4 regions of the Streptomyces sp. NBC_01476 genome follow, and region 2 is predicted to be linked to each of the others. Evidence: riboswitches for the same ligand, from Rfam matches in the RefSeq annotation. Region 2 holds a riboswitch; each other region holds the start of a gene.
The links. Region 2 has a riboswitch for cyclic di-AMP ahead of OG552_RS27455 (M23 family metallopeptidase). Riboswitches for the same ligand answer to the same signal wherever they lie in the genome.
Positions count from the first base shown of each region.

Region 1: it holds a riboswitch for cyclic di-AMP, as region 2 does, so the genes downstream of both, OG552_RS22330 (C40 family peptidase) here and OG552_RS27455 (M23 family metallopeptidase) in region 2, are expected to answer to the same signal.
Region 3: it holds a riboswitch for cyclic di-AMP, as region 2 does, so the genes downstream of both, OG552_RS13655 (transglycosylase family protein) here and OG552_RS27455 (M23 family metallopeptidase) in region 2, are expected to answer to the same signal.
Region 4: it holds a riboswitch for cyclic di-AMP, as region 2 does, so the genes downstream of both, OG552_RS15455 (M23 family metallopeptidase) here and OG552_RS27455 (M23 family metallopeptidase) in region 2, are expected to answer to the same signal.

Region 1 covers NZ_CP109446.1:5,091,877-5,096,960, forward strand. Annotated here, with positions in the region: gene OG552_RS22325 (C40 family peptidase) at 1-337, opposite strand, end outside; gene OG552_RS22330 (C40 family peptidase) at 798-1,862, opposite strand; cyclic di-AMP (ydaO/yuaA leader) riboswitch at 1,870-2,023, opposite strand; gene OG552_RS22335 (C40 family peptidase) at 2,185-3,324, opposite strand; gene pcrA (DNA helicase PcrA) at 3,638-5,084, shown strand, end outside.
Region 2 covers NZ_CP109446.1:6,268,085-6,273,168, forward strand. Annotated here, with positions in the region: gene OG552_RS27445 (M16 family metallopeptidase) at 1-1,335, shown strand, start outside; gene OG552_RS27450 (M16 family metallopeptidase) at 1,353-2,717, shown strand; cyclic di-AMP (ydaO/yuaA leader) riboswitch at 2,964-3,116, shown strand; gene OG552_RS27455 (M23 family metallopeptidase) at 3,132-3,986, shown strand; gene OG552_RS27460 (GntR family transcriptional regulator) at 4,239-4,913, shown strand; gene OG552_RS27465 (HPr family phosphocarrier protein) at 5,074-5,084, opposite strand, start outside.
Region 3 covers NZ_CP109446.1:3,060,944-3,066,027, forward strand. Annotated here, with positions in the region: gene OG552_RS13645 (FtsB family cell division protein) at 1-477, opposite strand, end outside; gene eno (phosphopyruvate hydratase) at 623-1,903, opposite strand; gene OG552_RS13655 (transglycosylase family protein) at 2,156-2,833, opposite strand; cyclic di-AMP (ydaO/yuaA leader) riboswitch at 2,841-2,985, opposite strand; gene OG552_RS13660 (transglycosylase family protein) at 3,355-4,359, opposite strand; gene OG552_RS13665 (cytochrome P450 family protein) at 4,664-5,084, opposite strand, start outside.
Region 4 covers NZ_CP109446.1:3,509,267-3,514,350, forward strand. Annotated here, with positions in the region: gene OG552_RS15450 (hypothetical protein) at 4-306, shown strand; gene OG552_RS15455 (M23 family metallopeptidase) at 544-1,872, opposite strand; cyclic di-AMP (ydaO/yuaA leader) riboswitch at 1,885-2,021, opposite strand; gene OG552_RS15460 (N-acetylmuramoyl-L-alanine amidase) at 2,415-3,071, shown strand; gene OG552_RS15465 (DUF4240 domain-containing protein) at 3,077-3,676, opposite strand; gene OG552_RS15470 (L-lactate permease) at 4,010-5,084, opposite strand, start outside.

The DNA.
Region 1 (5,084 bases), 1.2 Mb from region 2:
TTCGGTACTGCGCCGCGGCCAGTGCCCCGACGGTGTCCCGGGTCGCGTTCAGCTTCGCGGTCTTGCGCGCCAGCTCGTCCTGGAGGTCGTCCACCGCCGCCCTGGCGGTGTCCGCCTGCTCCTTCGCGCCGTTGTACTGCTCGGTCGCCTGCTCGGCCTCGTGGTAGAGCGCGTCGACCTGGGCCTTGACCTCCTGCGTGGTGGGCGCCGGGTCCGCCTGGGCGGTCTCCCCGAAGAGCGCGGCCGAGGCGGCCGAGGCGATGGCCAGCGTGCAGGCGGCGCGGGAGACGAGCGAGCGGGACATGCGTAAGTGCGGGTCGCGACTGTGTGAGGCCATGGCGGCCGTCACTCCTTCCGGGGGCTTGAAGGGCCCTGTCGGCGGCCCGGCGGCGCCCGCACGGGGGAGCGGGCCACCGCCGGGCCTTCGGCGGAGGCGACCGGGCCGCCGTACGGATGGACGGCGGTGGGGTCGGTCGCCTGCGATGCGACGCTAAACCCGGTGCGGGGGAGGCCAGGGCACAGAGACCGGCACTGCCCCCTTTCGCCCGCCGGCGACCGGAACCGACCGCCGTTCGACGGGTGACCCGCCCGGATCGGCCCGCGCGCCGACCGAAGCGCCGGTTCGGCCGCGCGGTCGCGGCTCGGGTGCTACGGCAGCCGGGTCGCACGCCGCGGGCAGAGGGCTCGGGCGCTGCGGCAGGCGGACGGAGAGTGTCCGGCGGCCGGAAACCGGCAGCCGGACAGGAAGACAGCGGACGGACCGCCCCGGCGCCGCCCCGGCGCCGGCCCAAAGGAGGTCAGGCGATACGGCGCGCTGCCGCGAAGGGCATCCAGCTCATCGGGGCGACCTCGACGACCGCTCCGGTGTGCGGGGCGTGCACGACCTGGCCGTTGCCGATGTAGATGCCGACGTGGCTGATGCCGGAGTAGAAGAAGACCAGGTCGCCCGGCCGCAGCTGCGACTCGGAGACCGCCGTGCCGTCCTTGACCTGGTCCCAGGTGGTGCGGCCGATGGTGATGCCCGCCGCGCGGTAGGCGGCCTGGGTGAGCCCGGAGCAGTCGTACGAGCTGGGACCGGTGGCACCGGAGGCGTACGGCTTGCCGCGCTGCGCCATGGCGAACTGGATCGCGGCGGCGGCCCGCCCGGTGGCGGGGCCGGTGTACGTGGGGGCCGAACCGCCGGAGGACTTCGCACTCGTCGAGGCGGCCGGCGGCCGGCTCATCGCGGCGAGCTTCGCGCGCTGCTCGGCGTTGAGCGTGTTGAGCAGCTTCTGGGCCGCGGCGAGCTTCGCGGAGACGTTCTTCTTCTCGGTGGCCAGCTTGTTCTGCGCGGTGGTCAGCGCGCTGAGGCTGGCGCTGGCCTGGGCCCGCTGTATGGACGCCTGCTCCTGCTGCACCTTGAAGGTCTGCAGCGCCTCCTCCTGGGTGGCGGAGAGCCGGTCCATCATGTGGTTCTGCTCAAGGAAGGCGTCGGGGCTGTCCGAGAGCATCAGCTGGGTGGTCGCGCCGATACCGCCGTTGCGGTACTGGGCGCTGGCGAACTGGCCCAGGACGCGGCGCGTCTCGTTCATCTTCTCGGTCTTCTGCGCGACCTGGGCGAGCAGCTGGTTGGCCGTGGCCCGCTGGGTGTCGGTCTTCTCCTTGGCCTGGTCGTACTGCTGCGTCGCGACCTCCGCCTGCTGGTTGAGGCTGTCGACCTGCTTCTTGACCTCACTGATGGAGGGCTTGGCCGGCGCCGGGGTGGCGCTCGCGCTCTCGCTGAGCAGGGTGACCGATGCCAGGGCCGCCGCGGTGACGCCGACCGCCGCACGGGGGGCGGTCGTGGCGAGCATGGAGGTACGCGGCTTGCGGTGCGACGCCACGAAGGCGACTCCTTCCGTGAACCGCCGACCGGGTTAGCTGACGGGTTCGGGCGGGAAGTCGCCCTACGGTCCTGACACCTTGCGGTATCTGTCCCGATTCACCCCGAAGTGCTGGGTGGGTCCCCGGCTCCGGCCGGGGCCGGATTGAGCGGAGGTGGTGGGTTGCCGGCAATCGCACCGGACGGAGAACCGACCATCTAGCGGGCTACCGTAGTCAACTTCTGCACGAGTTGGGAAGTTTGGATCGCAATGTGACCGAAATCGCTTTGTGATCTTACCGGTTGTGCTGGACTTGGTGCGGATGGCCACGGACCGCCACGGATCAATACGGGCGAACGGCTCCGTAGAAGGGCATTTCGGTGATCGGCGCTATCTTGACGACCGTGCCGGTGTGCGGCGCGTGGATCATGTTGCCGCCGCCGATGTAGAGCCCGACGTGGCTGACGTCGCTGTAGAAGAAGATCAGGTCGCCCGGCTTGAGATCCGCCTCGGAGATCCGGGTGCCGACGTTCACCTGGTCGTAGGTGGTCCGCGGCAAGGTGATGCCGGCCGCCTTGTACGCCGCCTGCGTCAGCCCCGAGCAGTCGAAGGAGTCCGGCCCGGTCGCGCCCCACACGTACGGCTTGCCGAGCTGCTTCTGCGCGAAGGCGATGGCCTGGTCGGCTATGGAGGAGTTGGCCGGCGTCGTCGGCGCGTCGGCGCCCTTCGAGCCCGCCGTGGTCTTCGCCAGCTCCGCCGCCTTGGCGGCCTTCGCCTTCTCCGCCGCCGCGAGCGCCGCGGCCTTCTTCTTGGCCTCCGCCTCCTGCTTGGCCTGGAGCGCCGCCAGCCGCGCCTTCTCCTGCGCGGTGAGGGTGTTGAGCAGGTGCTGCGCCTGGCTGAGCTTGCTCTGTACGTCCGCCTTCGCCGTCTTCAGTTCCGTCTGGCGGGTGGTGAGCGTCTGCAGGCTCTTGGCCGCCTCGACCCGCTGCTTGGTCGCCGCCGCCTGCTGCGTCCGGAAGGACTGCATCGCCGACTTCTGCCGGTCGGCCATCACCTTGGTCAGGTGCACCTGGTCCACCAGCGCCTGCGGGTCGGGCGCCGTCAGGTAGCGGGTGGTCGTGGTGTCGCCGCCGCGGTACTGCGCCGCCGCGTACGTCCCGAGCACCCGGCGCGACTCGTTGAGGGTCTCCGTCTTCCGGGCGACCTGGGCCAGCAGCTTGTTGACGGTGGCGTTCTGCTGGTCCCGCTTCTCCTTGGCGCCGTTGTACTTCTCGGTGGCGACCTCGGCCTGGTGCATCAGCGAGTCGACCTTCGCCTTGACCTCGCTGATCGACGGCTGCGCGGGCTTGCCGGGCGCCGGCGTCGCGCTCGCGCTCTCGGTCATCAGGGTCACGGTGGCGAGCGCCGCGGTCGTGATGCCCACCGCGGCACGCGGGCCGGGGGCGCTCAGGAGCGCGGTACGCGCCTTACGGTGTGTGGCCATGGCGGGCTCCTTCGGGACGCTCTGCCTGGTGCGGCACCGTAGCCAAAGCGCGGGGGCGCTGGGAAGGGGGGTGTCCGATAGGCCCGATACCTTTTCGTAATGTTTTGCCGAAGGGGCCATATCGTCACGGAGCGTGCTGCCGGGGCTACGCCGGTGGCGTGGCCGGGGGAGCGGCCGGGGGAGCCGGTGGCGTGGCCGGGGGAGCGGCCGGTGGCGTGGCCGGGGGAGCGGCCGGGGGTGCGCCGGGCCCCGGCGAGCGGCTCCTGCCGAACCGGGGAAGAGTGTCGGTGCGGGCGCCTAGACTCGGTAGGCGATGAGCAGCCTCTTTGACGACAATTTCCTGGCCGGTCTCGAAGCCGCCCACGGCCCCGCCGACGCCGCGGCCCCCGAGCCGCCGGAGCCGGACGACGGGCCCGGCGCCGAGGACGTACCGCACGACCTGTTCGGCGACCGTTTCGACGGGCCGCCGCCGCGTGACGCCCACTACCGCGACGGCGCCGCCCGCCCCGCCACCGACCCCGCGCAGCTGCTCGAAGGGCTCAATGAGCAGCAGCGCGCCGCGGTCGAGCACGCCGGCGGACCCCTGCTCATCGTGGCCGGCGCCGGCTCCGGCAAGACCCGGGTGCTCACCCACCGGATCGCCTATCTGCTCGGCGCCCGGCACGTCCACCCCGGCGCGATCCTGGCGATCACCTTCACCAACAAGGCCGCCGGCGAGATGAAGGAGCGCGTCGAGCAGCTGGTCGGCCCGCGCGCCAACGCCATGTGGGTCTCCACCTTCCACAGCGCGTGCGTCCGCATCCTGCGCCGCGAGTCCAAGGTGCTCGGCTTCACCTCGTCCTTCTCGATCTACGACGCCGCCGACTCCAAGCGGCTGATGGCGCTCGTCTGCCGGGATCTGGACCTGGACCCCAAGCAGTTCCCGCCGAAGTCGTTCAGCGCCAAGATCTCCAACCTCAAGAACGAGCTGATCGACGAGGAGACCTTCGCCGGACAGGCGGAGAACCCCTTCGAGAAGAAGCTCGCCGAGGCGTACGCGATGTACCAGGCCCGGCTGCGCGAGGCCAACGCGCTGGACTTCGACGACATCATCATGACCACGGTCAACCTGCTCCAGGCGTTCCCGGACGTCGCCGAGCACTACCGGCGGCGCTTCCGCCATGTCCTGGTGGACGAGTACCAGGACACCAACCACGCCCAGTACACCCTCGTCCGCGAGCTGGTCGGCACCGGTGACGAGGCCGCCGAGCTGTGCGTGGTCGGTGACGCGGACCAGTCGATCTACGCCTTCCGCGGCGCGACCATCCGCAACATCCTCCAGTTCGAGGAGGACTACCCGCAGGCCCGCACCATCCTGCTGGAACAGAACTACCGCTCCACCCAGACCATCCTCTCGGCCGCCAACGCCGTCATCGAGCGCAACGCGAGCCGCCGGGCGAAGAACCTGTGGACCGAGTCGGGTGACGGCCCGGTCATCGTCGGCTACGTCGCCGACCAGGAGCACGACGAGGCGCAGTACATCGCCGACGAGATCGACCGGCTCACCGACGCCGGCGACGCCCGTCCCGGTGACGTCGCGGTCTTCTACCGCACCAACGCGCAGTCCCGTGTCTTCGAAGAGGTCTTCATCCGGGTCGGCCTGCCGTACAAGGTCGTCGGCGGCGTCCGCTTCTACGAGCGCCGCGAGGTCCGGGACGTCCTGGCGTACCTGCGGGTGCTCGCCAACCCCGAGGACGCCGTTCCGCTGCGCCGGATCCTCA
Region 2 (5,084 bases):
CTGTCGAACGGCCTGCGGGTGGTGCTCTCCGAGGACCACCTCACCCCGGTCGCGGCCGTCTGCCTCTGGTACGACGTCGGTTCGCGGCACGAGGTGAAGGGCCGTACCGGCCTGGCTCACCTCTTCGAGCACCTGATGTTCCAGGGCTCGGCCAGCGTGAAGGGCAACGGCCACTTCGAGTTGGTACAGGGCGCGGGCGGTTCGCTCAACGGCACCACCAGCTTCGAGCGCACCAACTACTTCGAGACCATGCCCGCCCACCAGCTCGAACTGGCCCTGTGGCTGGAAGCGGACCGGATGGGCAGCCTGCTCACCGCGCTGGACCAGGAGAGCCTGGACAACCAGCGGGACGTGGTGAAGAACGAGCGCCGCCAGCGGTACGACAACGTGCCGTACGGCACCGCCTTCGAACGCCTCACCGCGCTCGCCTACCCCGACGGGCACCCCTACCACCACACCCCGATCGGCTCGATGGAGGACCTGGACGCGGCTTCCCTGGAGGACGCCCGGGCCTTCTTCCGCACCTACTACGCGCCTGGCAACGCGGTCCTGTCGGTGGTCGGGGACATCGACCCGGGGCAGACGCTTGCCTGGATCGAGAAGTACTTCGGCACCATCCCCGCGCACGACGGCAAGCCGGCGCCGCGCGACGGCTCGCTGCCCGACGTCATGGGCGGCCAGCTGCGCGAGGTCGTCGAGGAGGACGTGCCCTCCCGCGCCCTGATGGCCGCCTACCGGCTGCCGGAGGACGGCACCCGGGCGGGCGACGCGGCCGACCTGGCGCTGACCGTGCTCGGCGGCGGCGAGTCCTCCCGGCTGCACAACCGGCTGGTGCGGCGCGACCGCACCGCGGTGACGGCCGGCTTCGGGCTGCTGCGGCTGGCGGGGGCGCCCTCCCTCGGCTGGCTGGACGTCAAGGCGTCCTCCGGGGTCGAACTGACCGCCATCGAGAGCGCGGTGGACGAGGAGCTGGCCCGCTTCGCCGAGGAGGGCCCGACGCCCGAGGAGATGGAGCGGGCCCAGGCGCAGCTGGAGCGGGAGTGGCTGGACCGGCTGGCGACCGTGGCCGGACGGGCCGACGAACTCTGCCGGTTCGCGGTGCTCTTCGGCGACCCGCAGCTCGCGCTGACCGCGGTGCAGCGGGTGCTGTCCGTCACCGCCGAGGAGGTCAAGGCGGTGGCCGCGGGGCGGCTGCGGCCCGACAACCGGGCGGTCCTCGTCTACGAACCCACCGGGGGCGACCAGGCCGAAGGCGCCGAAAGCGCCGAAAACGCCAAGGGTGCCGAGGGCGCCGAAGCCACCGAGGCGACCGAGCAGGAAGAGAGCGAAGCGTGAGCGACACCGCGGCCGTCATGACGTTCCACCCGCAGCCGCAGCCGGGCGAGCCCAAGCCGTGGGCCTTCCCGGCGCCCGAGCGCGGCACCCTGCCCAACGGGGTGACACTGCTCACAAGCCACCGGCCGGGACAGCAGGTGATCGCGGTCGAGGTGGTGCTGGCCGCGCCGCTGGACGCGGAACCGGAGGCCCTGGAGGGCGTGGCGACCATCATGGCCAGGGCGCTCTCCGAGGGCACCGACGAGCACAGCGCCGAGGAGTTCGCCGCCGAGCTGGAGCGGTGCGGCGCCAGCTTGTCGGCGCACGCCGACCACCCCGGTGTCCGGGTCTCCCTCGAAGTGCCCGCCTCCCGGCTGGACAAGGCGCTCAGCCTGCTCGCCGAGGCGCTGCGCGCCCCCGCCTTCGCCGAGTCCGAGGTGAAGCGGCTGGTCGCCAACCGGCTCGACGAGATCCCGCACGAGCTGGCCAACCCGGCCCGCCGCGCGGCCATGGCGCTGTCCAAGGAGCTCTTCCCGTCCACGCTGCGCATCTCACGGCCGCGTCAGGGCACCGAGGAGACCGTCCGCGGCATCGACGCGGCAGCGGTCCGGGAGTTCTACACCGCCCATGTCCTGCCGGCGACGTCCACCGTCGTGGTGGTCGGCGACTTCACCGGCATCGACCTGCCGGCGCTGCTCACCGAGACCCTGGGCCGCTGGACCGGGGGCGCCGCGAAGCCGCGTCCCCGCCCGGCGCTCACCTCGGACGACACCGCCCGGGTGGTGATCGTGGACCGGCCGGGCGCGGTGCAGACTCAGCTGCTGATCGGCCGTACCGGGCCCGACCGCCAGGACCCGGTGTGGGCGGCCCAGGTGCTCGGCACGTACAGCCTCGGCGGCACCCTCACCTCACGGCTGGACCGGGTGCTGCGCGAGGAGAAGGGCTACACCTACGGCGTGCGGGCCTTCGCCCAGGTGCTGCTCAGCTCGGCCGACGGCACCGGCGCCGCGCTGCTGGCGATCAGCGGCTCGGTGGCCACCGAGGTGACCGGCCCGGCGCTGGCCGACACCTGGCAGGTGATCCGCACCCTCGCCGAGGGCGGTCTCACCGAGGAGGAGCGGGACGTCGCGGTGCAGAATCTCGTCGGGGTCGCACCGCTGCGGTACGAGACCGCCGCCGCGGTCGCGGACACGCTCGCCGACCAGGTGGAGCAGGAGCTGCCGGACGACTACCAGGCCCGGCTGTACGCCCGGCTGGCGGCCACCGGCACCGTGGAGGCCACCGCGGCGGTGGTGAACGGCTTCCCGCTGGACCGCCTGGTGGTGGTCCTGGTCGGTGACGCGGCCTCCATCGAGGAGCCGGTACGGGCCCTCGGGATCGGTCCGGTGAGCGTCATCGGCTGACGGCACACCGGGCCGCACCGGCGAGGTGCCGGCCGGGCTCCGCGAGCCCGCCGCAGGCTTCACCCCCACACCCCGGAACCCCGGTCGCCCCTCAGGCATCGGGGTTCCGGGGTGTTTTGCGCCCTGCCGGGGTGTGTGTGGCGTGCGCTACATATCAGCTGATCTGTTTGGTGTACGGCCAAGTGCCCGGTTAGCGTCAACGCGCGTTGCCCGTGAAAGGCAGCAGCGTCCGATTCGTCCGGCCGCACCCAGACATCGCCGAGTCCCCGCGAGGGGAGCCGGGGACCCACGTCCCTGGGGTGAATCGGGGCCACCCGCCGCCGTAGCCGCGGATGCCCCGTAGGAGACCTTCCTGCTCCGAACCCGTCAGCTAACCCGGTAGGCGAGAAGGAAGGAAAGGAGCGACGCCTCCTCATGGCGTTCAAATTTCTGCCCGCCCCCGGCGGGAAGCACCGTCGCGTCCACCCCGGGCGTACCGCCGCCACCGTGGCCGGGATCGCCGTACTGACCGCGGGCGGCGCCATCGGCGCCAGCGCGATGGCCGCCCCCGGGCAGGCCCCCGCGGCCGCCGCGCAGCCCACCGCGTTCACCCAGGCCCTGGACGTGCACGCGTCCCTGGCGCACACCCTGGCCGCCCAGGCCGAGAGCCAGCACAAGGCAGCCGACACCGCCAAGGCCAAGGCCAAGGCCGCGGCGCAGGCCAGGGCGCAGGCCCGGGCCAGGGCCGCCGCTGCCGCGAAGGCCAGGGAACAGGCTGAGGCCAAGGCAGCCGCGGCGGCGAAGGCCGCGGCGGTCCGCACCGCGGCGCCGGCCGCCGCCAGCCGGTCCGAGGCGCGGGCCGCACTGCCCGTCAGCACCGACTCCGGCTGGATGAAGCCGGTCGGCGACGCGGCCATCGGCACCGGCTACAAGGCCTCCGGGTCGCTGTGGTCCAGCGGTTCGCACACCGGTGTGGACTTCCTGGTCGGCTCCGGCACCCCGGTCCACGCGGTCGCGGTCGGCACGGTGATCTCCGCGGGCGCCGACGGCGCCTACGGCAACGACGTGATCATCAAGCACGCCGACGGCAAGTACACCCTCTACGGCCACCTCACCGAGCCGCTGGTGTCGGCCGGCCAGACGGTCACCGAGGGCCAGGAGATAGGCATCTCCGGCGCCACCGGCAACGTCACGGGCCCGCACCTGCACTTCGAGGTGCGCACCACCCCCGACTACGGCTCCGACATCGACCCGGTCGCGTACATGGCCTCGCACGGCGTCACGATCTGATCCGGCTCCGGTCCGCCGCCCCGGCCGCGGACCGGCACGACCGAAGGCCCCGGCTGCCCCCGCCGGGGCCTTCGTCCTTGTCCGTTGGTGTCCTAAAGCGCTCCGGATCGGTCCCGGGCGTGCCCGAAAGCGCCCCTCCTGTCCAAAAACAATCCAACTATTCCAGGGGTGCTTTCCCTTTTCCCGGTGTGCTGGAATAGAGTCGCGGCACAATACGGGGAAAGAAACGGAGTCGGCGATGCGGAACCGGACGTGAACGGGGCGGACGGCGCGGGGCGGCGTATCTCGGCGCAGGTGGTGTGTACGGCCATCCGCGACGACATCGTCGGCGGTTTCTTCGCGCCGGGCAGCCGGCTGACCGAGGAGCTGCTCGCGCAGCGGTACGGGGTCTCCCGGGTGCCGGTGCGCGAAGCACTGCGCACCCTGGAGTCCGAAGGGTTCGTCCGGACCCGCAGACATGCCGGGGCCTCCGTCGCGGAGCCCACCGAGCAGGAGGCGGCCGACCTGCTGGAGATACGCGGACTGCTGGAGCCACTGGGCGCCGCCCGCGCGGCCCAGCGGCGGACCGAGGCGCACCTGAAGGTGCTGCGCGGTCTGGTCCGGCTCGGGCAGGAACGCGCGGTGCAGGGGCAGTTGTCCGACCTGCCGTCCCTCGACGGCTGGTTCCACGAGACGCTGGCCCAGGCGTCCGGCAGCCCGACACTGGCCGCCCTGCTCACCCAGCTGCGGCACAAGATCGCCTGGGTGTACGGCGACGGCGGCACCACCAGGGCCGCCGAGTCGTGGGAGGAGCACGCCGCGATCATCGACGCGGTGGCGCGCGGCGACGCCGAACGGGCCCGCCGGCTGGCCGCGGTGCACGTGGAGCGGGCGGCCGCGGTGAGGATCCTGAAACATCCCGTAAACGCGGTGCGCCGCCGCGCTTAACATTCACACCGTATACAAGGGCATAGAATTGTGGCCCGCGTAAATGCAAGAAAGCGGGACCGGACATTCCATGGGGGAATGTCCGGCCCCGTTGCATTCCGCTGCCCGCGGCCGGGCGGTGGCCTGAAATAAGCGCCGCCCGGGTCCGGAAGAAGATCTCTCAGACGGTTT
Region 3 (5,084 bases), 3.2 Mb from region 2:
GGCGTCGGCCTGGTCGACGCCGTCCCACAGATTGTCGTACCACGGGCGGTGCGCCGCGGCCTGGTCGGTGGCCCGCCGCCGCGCCGCCGGATCCGCGGTCGTGCTGGGCGCCGGGGCCGCGACCTCGTACCCCGTCTCACCGGGGAGGACGTAGTGCAGCCGGGCGCGGGCCTGGGCGCGGACGTAGTCCGGGTCCTGCCAGCGCGCCTTCTCCTCGCGCAGTTGCTCGACCTTCTGCTTGGCCTGCTGGGCCTCGCGCCGCTGGTCGGCGATGTCGGAGCGCTGGGCGATGTACTGCCGCATCGGGTAGGCGAGGGCGATCACCAGGGCGCACAGCACGAGGGCGAGCAGGGCGGCGCGGCCGGTGAGCTTGTTGCGGCGCACCGGACGCCGGGCCGCGGCACGGTAGACGCGCGCCTGCGCCTCCTGGCCGATCGCCTTCAGCCGGGCCGCGGTGGAGAACCGGTCCGCCGCCACGCTGTGACTCCCCTCGCCGTTCCTGACCGCACAACCGTACGTACCCGATACTCCTGCGTCCCCGCCCACGGTACGGGACCGGGTGCGGGGACGTACGGAGGCGGTGGCCGTGAAGGCCGGTGCGGGCGTAACCGGTGGGGCAGGGTCAGTGCTTGAAGCGGGGGAACGCGGAGCGGCCGGCGTAGACCGCCGCGTCGTCCAGGATCTCCTCGATCCGCAGCAGCTGGTTGTACTTGGCGACGCGCTCGGAGCGGGCCGGGGCACCGGTCTTGATCTGGCCGCAGTTGGTGGCGACGGCCAGGTCGGCGATGGTGACGTCCTCGGTCTCACCGGAGCGGTGCGACATCATGCACTTGTAGCCGTTGCGCTGGGCCAGTTCGACCGCGTCGAGGGTCTCGGTCAGCGAACCGATCTGGTTCACCTTCACCAGCAGCGCGTTGGCGGTGTCGTTGTCGATGCCGCGCTGCAGACGCTCCGGGTTGGTGACGAAGAGGTCGTCGCCGACGATCTGCACCTTGGCGCCGAGCTTGTCGGTGAGGACCTTCCAGCCGGCCCAGTCGTCCTCGAAGAGCGGGTCCTCGATGGAGACCAGCGGGTAGGAGGCGACCAGGTCCTCGTAGTACTCCGTCAGCTGGGCGGCGGACTTCTCCTCGCCCTCGAAGGAGTACTTGCCGTCCTTGTAGAACTCCGAGGCGGCGACGTCGAGCGCGAGCGCGATGTCCTGGCCGGGCGCGTAACCGGCCTGCTTGATCGCCTCCAGGATGAGGTCGAGCGCCTCGCGGTTGGAGCCGAGGTTCGGCGCGAAGCCGCCCTCGTCGCCGAGGCCGGTGGACAGACCGCGGGTCTTCAGCACGCCCTTGAGGGTGTGGTAGACCTCGGCGCCCCAGCGCAGCGCCTCGGAGAAGGACTCGGCGCCGATCGGCGCGATCATGAACTCCTGGATGTCGACGTTGGAGTCCGCGTGCGAGCCGCCGTTGAGGATGTTCATCATCGGGACCGGCAGGACGTGCGCGTTCGGGCCGCCGAGGTAGCGGAAGAGCGGCAGGTCGGACGCTTCGGAGGCGGCGTGCGCGACGGCCAGCGAGACGCCGAGGATGGCGTTGGCGCCGAGCGAGGACTTGTCCGGGGTGGCATCCAGGTCGAACATCGCCTGGTCGATCAGCCGCTGCTCGGTGGCGTCGTAGCCGACCAGCTCGGGACCGATCTGCTCGATGACCGCGAGGACCGCCTTCTCGACGCCCTTCCCCTGGTACCGGTTGCGGTCGCCGTCACGGAGTTCGAGGGCCTCGAAGGCGCCGGTGGAGGCGCCGGACGGGACTGCGGCACGGCCCGTGCTGCCGTCGTCGAGGCCGACCTCGACCTCGACGGTGGGGTTGCCTCGCGAGTCGAGGATTTCCCGGGCTACGACGACGTCGATGGACGGCACGTTGTCTCCTTCTGAGATGTCTTCTCTTCTTTATCGGGACGAGCCTAACGGGCATCCGGGCCCGGATCGGCGCTAGGCCCGGACCAACAGACGGAATACCCCGGCCGGACACGCCAGGGGGAGGGCGTGTCCGGCCGGGGTGGTCGAAAGGCTTCGGCCGGCGTCCATCCGGCGTTCAGCCGGCAACTGCCCGTCCGGGGTCCCGCGGTGCCGGTCCCGGCGGCGGCGTCAGGGCCGTCACCGGGTCCTGGATCAGCTCAGGTGGAGGTGCTGGCCCGGGTAGATCAGGTTCGCGTCCTGCACGATGCCGTGGTTGAGCTCGTAGAGCTTCTTCCAGCCGCCGGCCACGTGGTGCGCGGCGGCGATCTTGGAGAGCGAGTCGCCGTGGACCACGGTGTACTCGCCGTCGCCCTTCTGGACCACCTTGTGGTGGGTGGTGTGGCGCGGGGCGGAGTGCGCCGGGGCGGCGGCCTTGTGCGTGGTCTTCGCCGGGGTGGACGCCTTGGTGGTGGTGGAGCTGCTGTCCGAGGCGGACGACGAGCCACCGGTGTTGACGTCGGGCGACGGGCCGCCCGCGGTCAGACCGCCGGCACCGGCGCAGGACCAGGCACCCGGGCCCTGCAGGGCGAGCAGCTTCTCGGCGACCGCTATCTGCTGGTCCTTGGTGGCGAGGTCGGCACGCTGGGCGTACTGCAGACCGCCGGCCGCTTCCCAGCTGGACTGCGAGAACTGCAGGCCACCGTAGTAGCCGTTGCCGGTGTTGATGGACCAGTTGCCGCCGGACTCGCACTGCGCCACGGCGTCCCAGGTGGCGACCGAGGCGGCCGACGAGGAGGTGGCGCCGATCAGCGGTACGGCGATCGCGGTACCGGCAACACCGGCGAATGTGGCGAATCGGACGAGCTTGGAGGCACGACGGTGCTTAGCCATGGTTTTTTGGGTCCCTCACCGACGCCTACGAGGTCAGCTGTCGGGTTCGGACGTGAGTTGCCCGGCCGGACCGCATCGTGCTCGTGCGGCCATCTCGGCTTCACCCCAAGCCGGGCCCCTGCCTGGTGTACGTACGCAAGCCCGGATGCTCTCCGGTGCTGCGGCGGCGTACGGCCGGGGTCCGGCGGAAGACCTTGGGTCCCCCGCTCCTGCCTGCGGCGCTTTCGCGTCGACTGTTCCCGTCGGGCGGCGGCAGGACTCGGCGTTCCTGCCCGGCGGGGCCCGCTGTGGCGAGCGTCAAAACGTTAAGCACAGCCCCACCGATAGGACAAACATCCCGGTTCGGACCGCCTACCGGGTCCGCCCGCCCGGCCGCTGAACGAAGTCGCAGGTCACGGCGGAGAGTTTCAGCGCTCTGCGAGCGGGCGGTCACAGCGGCCGGAGAGAGGCTTGTCACATCTTCGGAGAGGAACCGTGAGCGGTACGTCCGGTTTGTCGGCCGACCGTCATCAACCCATTTCTCAGCCGAGGTTGAGGATCTGTCCGGGTTTGATGAGGTTCGGGTTGTCGCCGATCGACTGGTGGTTGATGTCGTAGAGGTGCTGCCAGCCGCCGTCCACATGCTGCGCGGTCGCGATGCCGGAGAGCGAGTCGCCAAGACCCACCGTGTAGCCGTCGGGCCGTGAAGTGCCCGAATCATCACCCTTGTTGGTGGTATCCACCGAGGTGTTCACCGGGCCCGGGTCGGTGATCGAGTAGATCTGCGTCCGGGTCGCCTGGTCCTGTGCGGCCAGTTCCTCGTCGGTGGGGCTGTAGGGCTTCGCGTGCTTGCCGGTGCTGCCGGTGCCGTCGCTCGCGCCCGGGAGGCCCGCCGTGGGGTCCGTGGGGGCCAGCGTGGTGGCGCCGGAGCCAGGGGTGACCGGCGGCGGGGTGACGGTCCCGGTGGGCGGTGTGGCGGGCGTACCGGGCACGGTCGGGTCGGAGGGCGTCACCGGCGGCGGCGTCGCGGTCGGGTCGGTGCTGCCCGTCGACGGCGTGGTGGGGGTGACCGGCGGCGGGGTGGCCGTCGGGTCCGTGCTGCCGGTGCCGGCGCTCGGCGGCGTGGTCGCCGGAGTCGACGGGTCCGTCGTCGGGGTGCTCGCGGGCGTGTGCTCGCCGGGCTGCGCCGGCGTCGGGGCGCCCGGGTCGGTCGGCGCGGCGTCGTCGGGGAGCAGGCCGGTGCCCTGCTCGCAGCCGGGCCAGGCGTTCGGCCCCAGGTCGGTGAGCATCTTCTCGGCCACGGCGATCTGCTGGGCCTCGGTGGCGAGGTCCGGCCGCTTGGCGTACGCGGTGCCGCCGTACTGGTCCCAGGTGTCCTGGGTGATGGCGAGGCCGCCGTAGAAGCCGTTGTGGGTGTTGGCGTGCCACATGCCGCCGGTCTCGCAGAACGCGACACGGTCCCAGGTGGTCTGGTCCGCGGCCTGGGCGGTGGCGGCGCCGAGCAGCGGGAGGGCGATGCCGGCGCCTGTCGCGGCGGCGGTCGCCATGGTCACCACGGCCGCGGGGGTCGGGCGGGGGCGTCGGTGCCGTCCGTTACCTGACGAGAGCATTGCGGTCGCCTTTCTTTCTGGCCTTACGCGCCCGTACGCTCCCGCCCTGGTCCGGTGACCTGCGAACTCGGCCGATCTGGCCGGATTTCCGTCCGCGGCGGTGTGCGCTGGTGGGGATCGGCGCGTCCCGCGAGCCGTGCGTGCCTCGCGTTGACCGCAGAACGTAGCGGGATTGACCGCCGGATCACAAGCCGATGTAGCGATCATCACGTCCGGGTCACGGCGGTGACGGGCCGTCACGTCACCTGGTGGGACCGGAAGGTGACTGCGCGGTGAACTCCACCGGAAGCGTCCGCAGTCCGCGCATGATCAGGCCGCCGCGCCAGCGCAGTTCCGCCGGGTCGGCGCCGGAGCGCAGATCGGGCAGCCGGGTGAGCAGACGGGCCAGCGCCGTTCTTGCCTCCAGCCGGGCCAGCGGGGCGCCGAGGCAGTAGTGGATGCCGTGCCCGTAACCGAGGTGCGGGTTGTCCCGGCGGGCCAGGTCCAGGGTGTCGGGGCCGCCGAACCGGGCCGGGTCGCGGTCGGCGGCGGCGAGCACCACCAGGACCGGGTCGCCGGCCGCCACGGCCTGGCCGCCGATGGACAGCGGCTCGGTGGCGTAGCGCCAGGTGGCCATCTCGACCGGGCCGTCGTAGCGCAGCAGTTCCTCCACGGCGGTCTCC
Region 4 (5,084 bases), 2.8 Mb from region 2:
CGGATGGCTGGGGTGTTGGGGAGTGCGGCGGCTGCGGGTGGGCTGATCGGTGGGTACGGGGTCGCGCGGTGGACGAAGCGGCGGGAGTTGGGGGGCGTGGCGCTGGCCGCGGCCGGCGCGGTGGCGGCGCGGGAGTGGAAGCGGCGGGCCGGGACGGGGGTCGCCGTGGGGATGACCGGCGCGTATCTGGCCGCGTTCGCCGGGGCCCATCCGCTGGCGAAGAAGGTCGGCGCGTGGCCGGCGGTGTTCGCCGTTGCGGGCGGGGTGGCGGTGGCGTCCTGGGCGCTGTCGGGGCGCGGCGAGTAGTCCTCCTGGTCGCTTACGGGGAGGGCCGTAACCCTGCCCGCGCCGCGTATGACGGTCCCGTAGCGTCGGCCCCGGAACCGTACGCAGGGCAAGCCGCGACGGCCCCTACCCCGTACGCGGGCTCGTGACGCCGGGCCCCGGCCTCATTCCGTACTGCCCCCGGGCCGTAAGCAGACCGGCGGCCCTGGCTGGGGGGGAGTAGCCAGGGCCGCCGGGGTTCAGGGGGCAGGGCGGGGGTCAGACGTGTACGTCGTGGGCGGTGAGCCACGGCAGGGGGTCCACCGCGTCCGCGCCGCCCGGGCGGACTTCGAGGTGGAGGTGCGGCGCCGGGACGTTGCCGGTCGCGCCGACCCGGCCGATCGTGTCGCCGGTCGTGACCCGCCCCGAGGTGACGACCATCGTCGAGAGGTGGCAGTACCAGAGCTCGGTGCCGTCGTCGAGCGTGACCACGACCCGGTAGCCGGACGCCCCCGCCCAGCCGGCCGAGGTGACCGTACCGCCGTGCACGGCATGCACCGGCGTGCCGGTGGGTGCGTCGAAGTCCTGGCCCGCGTGGATGTTGCCCCACAGGTCGGCCTCGCCGAAGCCCGCGGTGAGGGTGTAGCAGGAGACGGGCTTGATGTACGAGGCCGCGAGGCGGGCGAGGCGTTCGGCCTCGGCTTTCGCGGCGGCTTCCGTCTCGGCCTTCTCCTTCGCCTCGGCGGCGGCCTTCGCGGCGGCGGCCTGCTCCCGTACCTTCTGCGCGGCCGCGGCCCGGGCCGCCTGGTCGGCGGCGGCCTTCGCGGCGGCTTCGCGCTCGGCGCGGGCGACGGCCTCGCGGGCCTCGGTGGCGTGCGTGACGATGCGGGTGAGGAGCGCCTCGCCCGGGTCCGCGAGCGGTGTGCGGGCGGCTTCCGGCGGCAGGGGGACCGCACCGGACGGCGCCGGCAGCGCGACGGACGCCTCGGGCAGCGCGACAGGCACGGCGGGCGCGACAGACACGGCCGGCGCCGCGGGCACGGCGGCGGCGCCGGGGACCTCAGCCGCGCCGGGTACGTCAGGTACGTCGGGCGCATCCGGTACGGAGACGGGCACCGGTGCCGGAGCCGTTGCGGTGCCGGCCGCGGTGGCCACCCCGCTCGCCCCGACCGCCGCCATCGCCGCTATGCCGAGGACCGCCGAGCCGCGCGCCAGGGTCCGCTGGCGCGGAAGCGGCACCGGGGCAGAATCCGGGAGCGGCTCCCGGACCGGCTCCCGGACCGGCTCTGAGGCGGGGAGCGGTGCGGGAAGCTGCGCCGGCATCGAGGCGGATATCTCAGCGGGGAGTGAGCCTCGCCCGGTCGCGTCGTCAGTGCCGGAACCGGTGCCGGAACCGGTGCCGTAACCGGTCCCGGAACCGGCGCCGAAGTAAGTGCCCGGCTCGGTTCCGAAGTCGGTGCCCCGTTCGGTACGGACGCCGGCGGTGCCGGAACCGGTGCCCGAACCGGCGCCGAAGTCGCCACGGAAGTCGGTACGGAACTCGTCCCGCTCCCCGGCCGCCTCGTTCTCGGGCCGGGCAGGTGCGTAGGCAGGCTGGTTCGACGCCACCGCGGGCGCACTCCTTTCCTTCCCTCTCGCCTACCGGGTTAGCTGACGGGTTCGGAGCAGGAAGGTCTCCTACGGGCCTGGTCGCTGCCCGATTCACCCCAGATGTTGGGTCCCCGGTTCCCGCGGACGGGATTCGGCAAGCGCACGGTGCCGCCTCTTACGACGGTGTTGACGACCGCGCTGCGTTATCGAACGTTAATAGAGCCGGAGACGTTTTCCAAGCCGAATCGGAGAGTTGGGGGTGGTCAGCAAGAGGACATGCGCAGGTCCATCCGGGCAAAACAGGCACCTGGCGTGGCCGGGTGGTGATGTGAGCGTGTGTCAGTCGTTATCCGGAGCGGTCGGACTGGCTACCGTCGGTGATCAATCGTGAACGAAACGAGACGACGGAGGTCCCCACGACGGACGAGTGCCAGTGGTCTGGTCCTGTGCCAAGGGGCGAATCGCTTGTGAGGCCGGACGCAAGGGCCGCACGATGGTCTCGCTGTTGTCATGGACCCGCTCAATTCAGCCCTGCGACCGCACACCCCAGGGAGCCCGCCATGGTACGACCCAGCCGCCCCCAACTCCCTTACGCCTCCAGCCGGTCCGCCCCACCGGACACCCCCACCCGCCGCTCGCTGCTGCGCGGCGGCCTCGCCCTGGGCGCGGCGGCCGGCGCGGTCGCCGCCGGCCAGCTCTGGGGCGGCGCGGGCGGTGCGCACGCGGCCGGCGTCGACTACCCCGGCGCCACCTGGGCGCCGGCCAGCCCCGCCAACTACACGGCCTCGGACCGCCCTTCGACGTACCCGATCGACCTCGTGGTGATCCACGTGACCCAGGAGACGTTCGCCGACACCATCTCCCTCTTCCAGGACCCCGCCCACGCCGCCACGGCCCACTACGTCGTCCGCTCCGCCGACGGCGCCGTCGACCAGTGCGTCCGCGAACACGACGTCGCCTGGCACGCCGGCAACTGGGACTACAACACCCGCAGCATCGGCATCGAACACGAGGGCTGGGTCGACGACCCCTCCTACTTCACCGACGCGATGTACCACGCCTCGGCCCTCCTGACCGGCGCCATCTGCGACACGTACGGCATCCCCAAGGACCGCGAGCACATCATCGGCCACGTCGAGGTCCCCGGCACCGACCACACCGACCCCGGCCCCAACTGGGACTGGCCCCGCTACCTCCGCCTGCTCAACGGGGGCTGAGCCGGTCAGGGGAGGGGGAACATCGCGGTCAGGCGGGGGAGGCGGCGGGTGGATTCGGGCTCGTCGAGGACGGACCAGCGGGTGCCGGAGGGGGTGAGGCCGGGCGGGGTGCGGGTGGTGGAGTCGGCGGCGAGGAGGGTGCGGGCGGCGGCGTGGAAGGCGTCCCCGCAGTCGTCGAAGGTGCCGGTGAGCTGTTCGTAGGCCGCGGGGGCGAGGTGGGAGAGCGTTTCCCACTGGGGCCAGGCGTCGGCGGGCCAGGCAGCGCGCGGCAGGCTGGACAGGCGCAGGACCTCCGGGGCGTAGGCGAGGACGTCGGCGTCGGTGAGGGCCGCCTCGAAGACCGGGCGGCCGAGGCTGACCATCCACTGCTGGAAGGAGCAGAACGCGTCGTCGGAGCACCAGCCGCCGAGGATGCGGTCGGCGGCGGCCCACAGGTTCCAGGTGAAGGCCTCGCCGGTGACGCTGTCGAGACACGCCTGGAAGGCGATGACGTCCGGTGGGGGGAGAAGGAGGAGCGCGTCGCGGAGCCATGCGTCCCGCTTGTCGCCGCTGAGCCCCTGGCGTCTGCAGTCCGCGATGAGAGTCCAGAATTGGTCCGTCTCCATACCAGCGACTATGCCAGGGGCCTGCGACAAAGTACCCCCAATTCCAGCTGATGGACGCGGAGTTGGCGGTCAGCGGGGCGGCGTGTCCGGTACCTGGCGGGGGCGGCACCACGGAAGCGGGAGAGGCGGGACAGGACCCGAGGGGAAGCCGGAAAGGCGGGGAGGGCCCATGCCGGAAACCCGCGAGGGACCCCGCCACCGGCCGAGTACGGCCGCCCCTCCCGGTCCCGTGCGGGAGAGGCGGCCGTACGTCCCGGTCCGTGACAACGACGGACGGCGACGGACGGCGACGGACGCCGGCCATGACGCCGGCCACGACGCCGGCCACGCCGATTACGGCGCCGGCACCGCCTGCGTCTTCACCACCATCCAGTCGAGCACCGGCGTGCTCTGCAGATAGACGAGCACGCACATGAACGCCAGGAACACCACGCTCCACAGGATGACCCGCCGGAAGAGGATGCCCTCGCGTCCCTCGAAGCCGACCGCCGCCGCGGCGATCGCCAGGTTCTGCGGGGAGACCATCTTGCCGAGCACACCGCCGGAGGAGTTCGCCGCGGCCATGAGTGTCGGTGACAGTCCGGCCTGGTGGGCCGCGGTGATCTGGAGCGCGCCGAAGAGCGAGTTGGAGGAGGTGTCGGAGCCGGTGACGGCGACGCCGAGCCAGCCGAGTATCGGGGAGAGGAAGGCGAAGGCGGCGCCCGCGCCGGCCACCCACAGGCCCAGCGTGGTGGTCTGGCCGGACTCGTTCATGATGTAGCCGAGCCCGAGCACCAGCATCACGGTGAGGATCGCGAACTTCAGCTGGTCCAGGGTGCGTCCGTACGCGACCAGGCCGCGGCGCAGGCCCACGCCGAGCAGCGCCATGCTGATGACCCCGGAGATGAGCAGCAGACTGCCCGCCGCGGAGAGGTAGTTGAGCTTGAAGGTGGTGGCGACCGGGTTGCCGGCCGCGTTGATGATGTGCAGTCCGGGCCAGTTGACGATGTGGGTGACCGACTCGATGCCGGTGCCGGTCTGGCCGGCCTTGGCCGGTGGCTTCCCGGTGATCGCCGGGACGCGGGTGGCCAGTACGAACACCACGATGATCGCCAGGTAGGGCGCGTACGCCTTGAAGACGTCCAGCGGGGTGTCGCGCGGGGCCGGTTCGGCCTCGGAGTCGACCCGGGTCAGGACGAGGGAGTCGGTGTGCCCGGCGGGGGCACCGTCGCCGCCGCCGGCCGGTGCGAGCGGCCGTCCGGTGCCGCCGCCGGCGCCGCCGGTCTCGAAGCCGTCGTCCTCCTCGGTCTCGGTGTACGGCTCGGCCGCCTGCCACACCCGGGTGAAAGCGAGCAGCGCGAGAGCCGAGACGAGAGCGGCGACGATGTCGGCGAGCTGTACGGACCAGAAGTTCGACGCGAGGTACTGG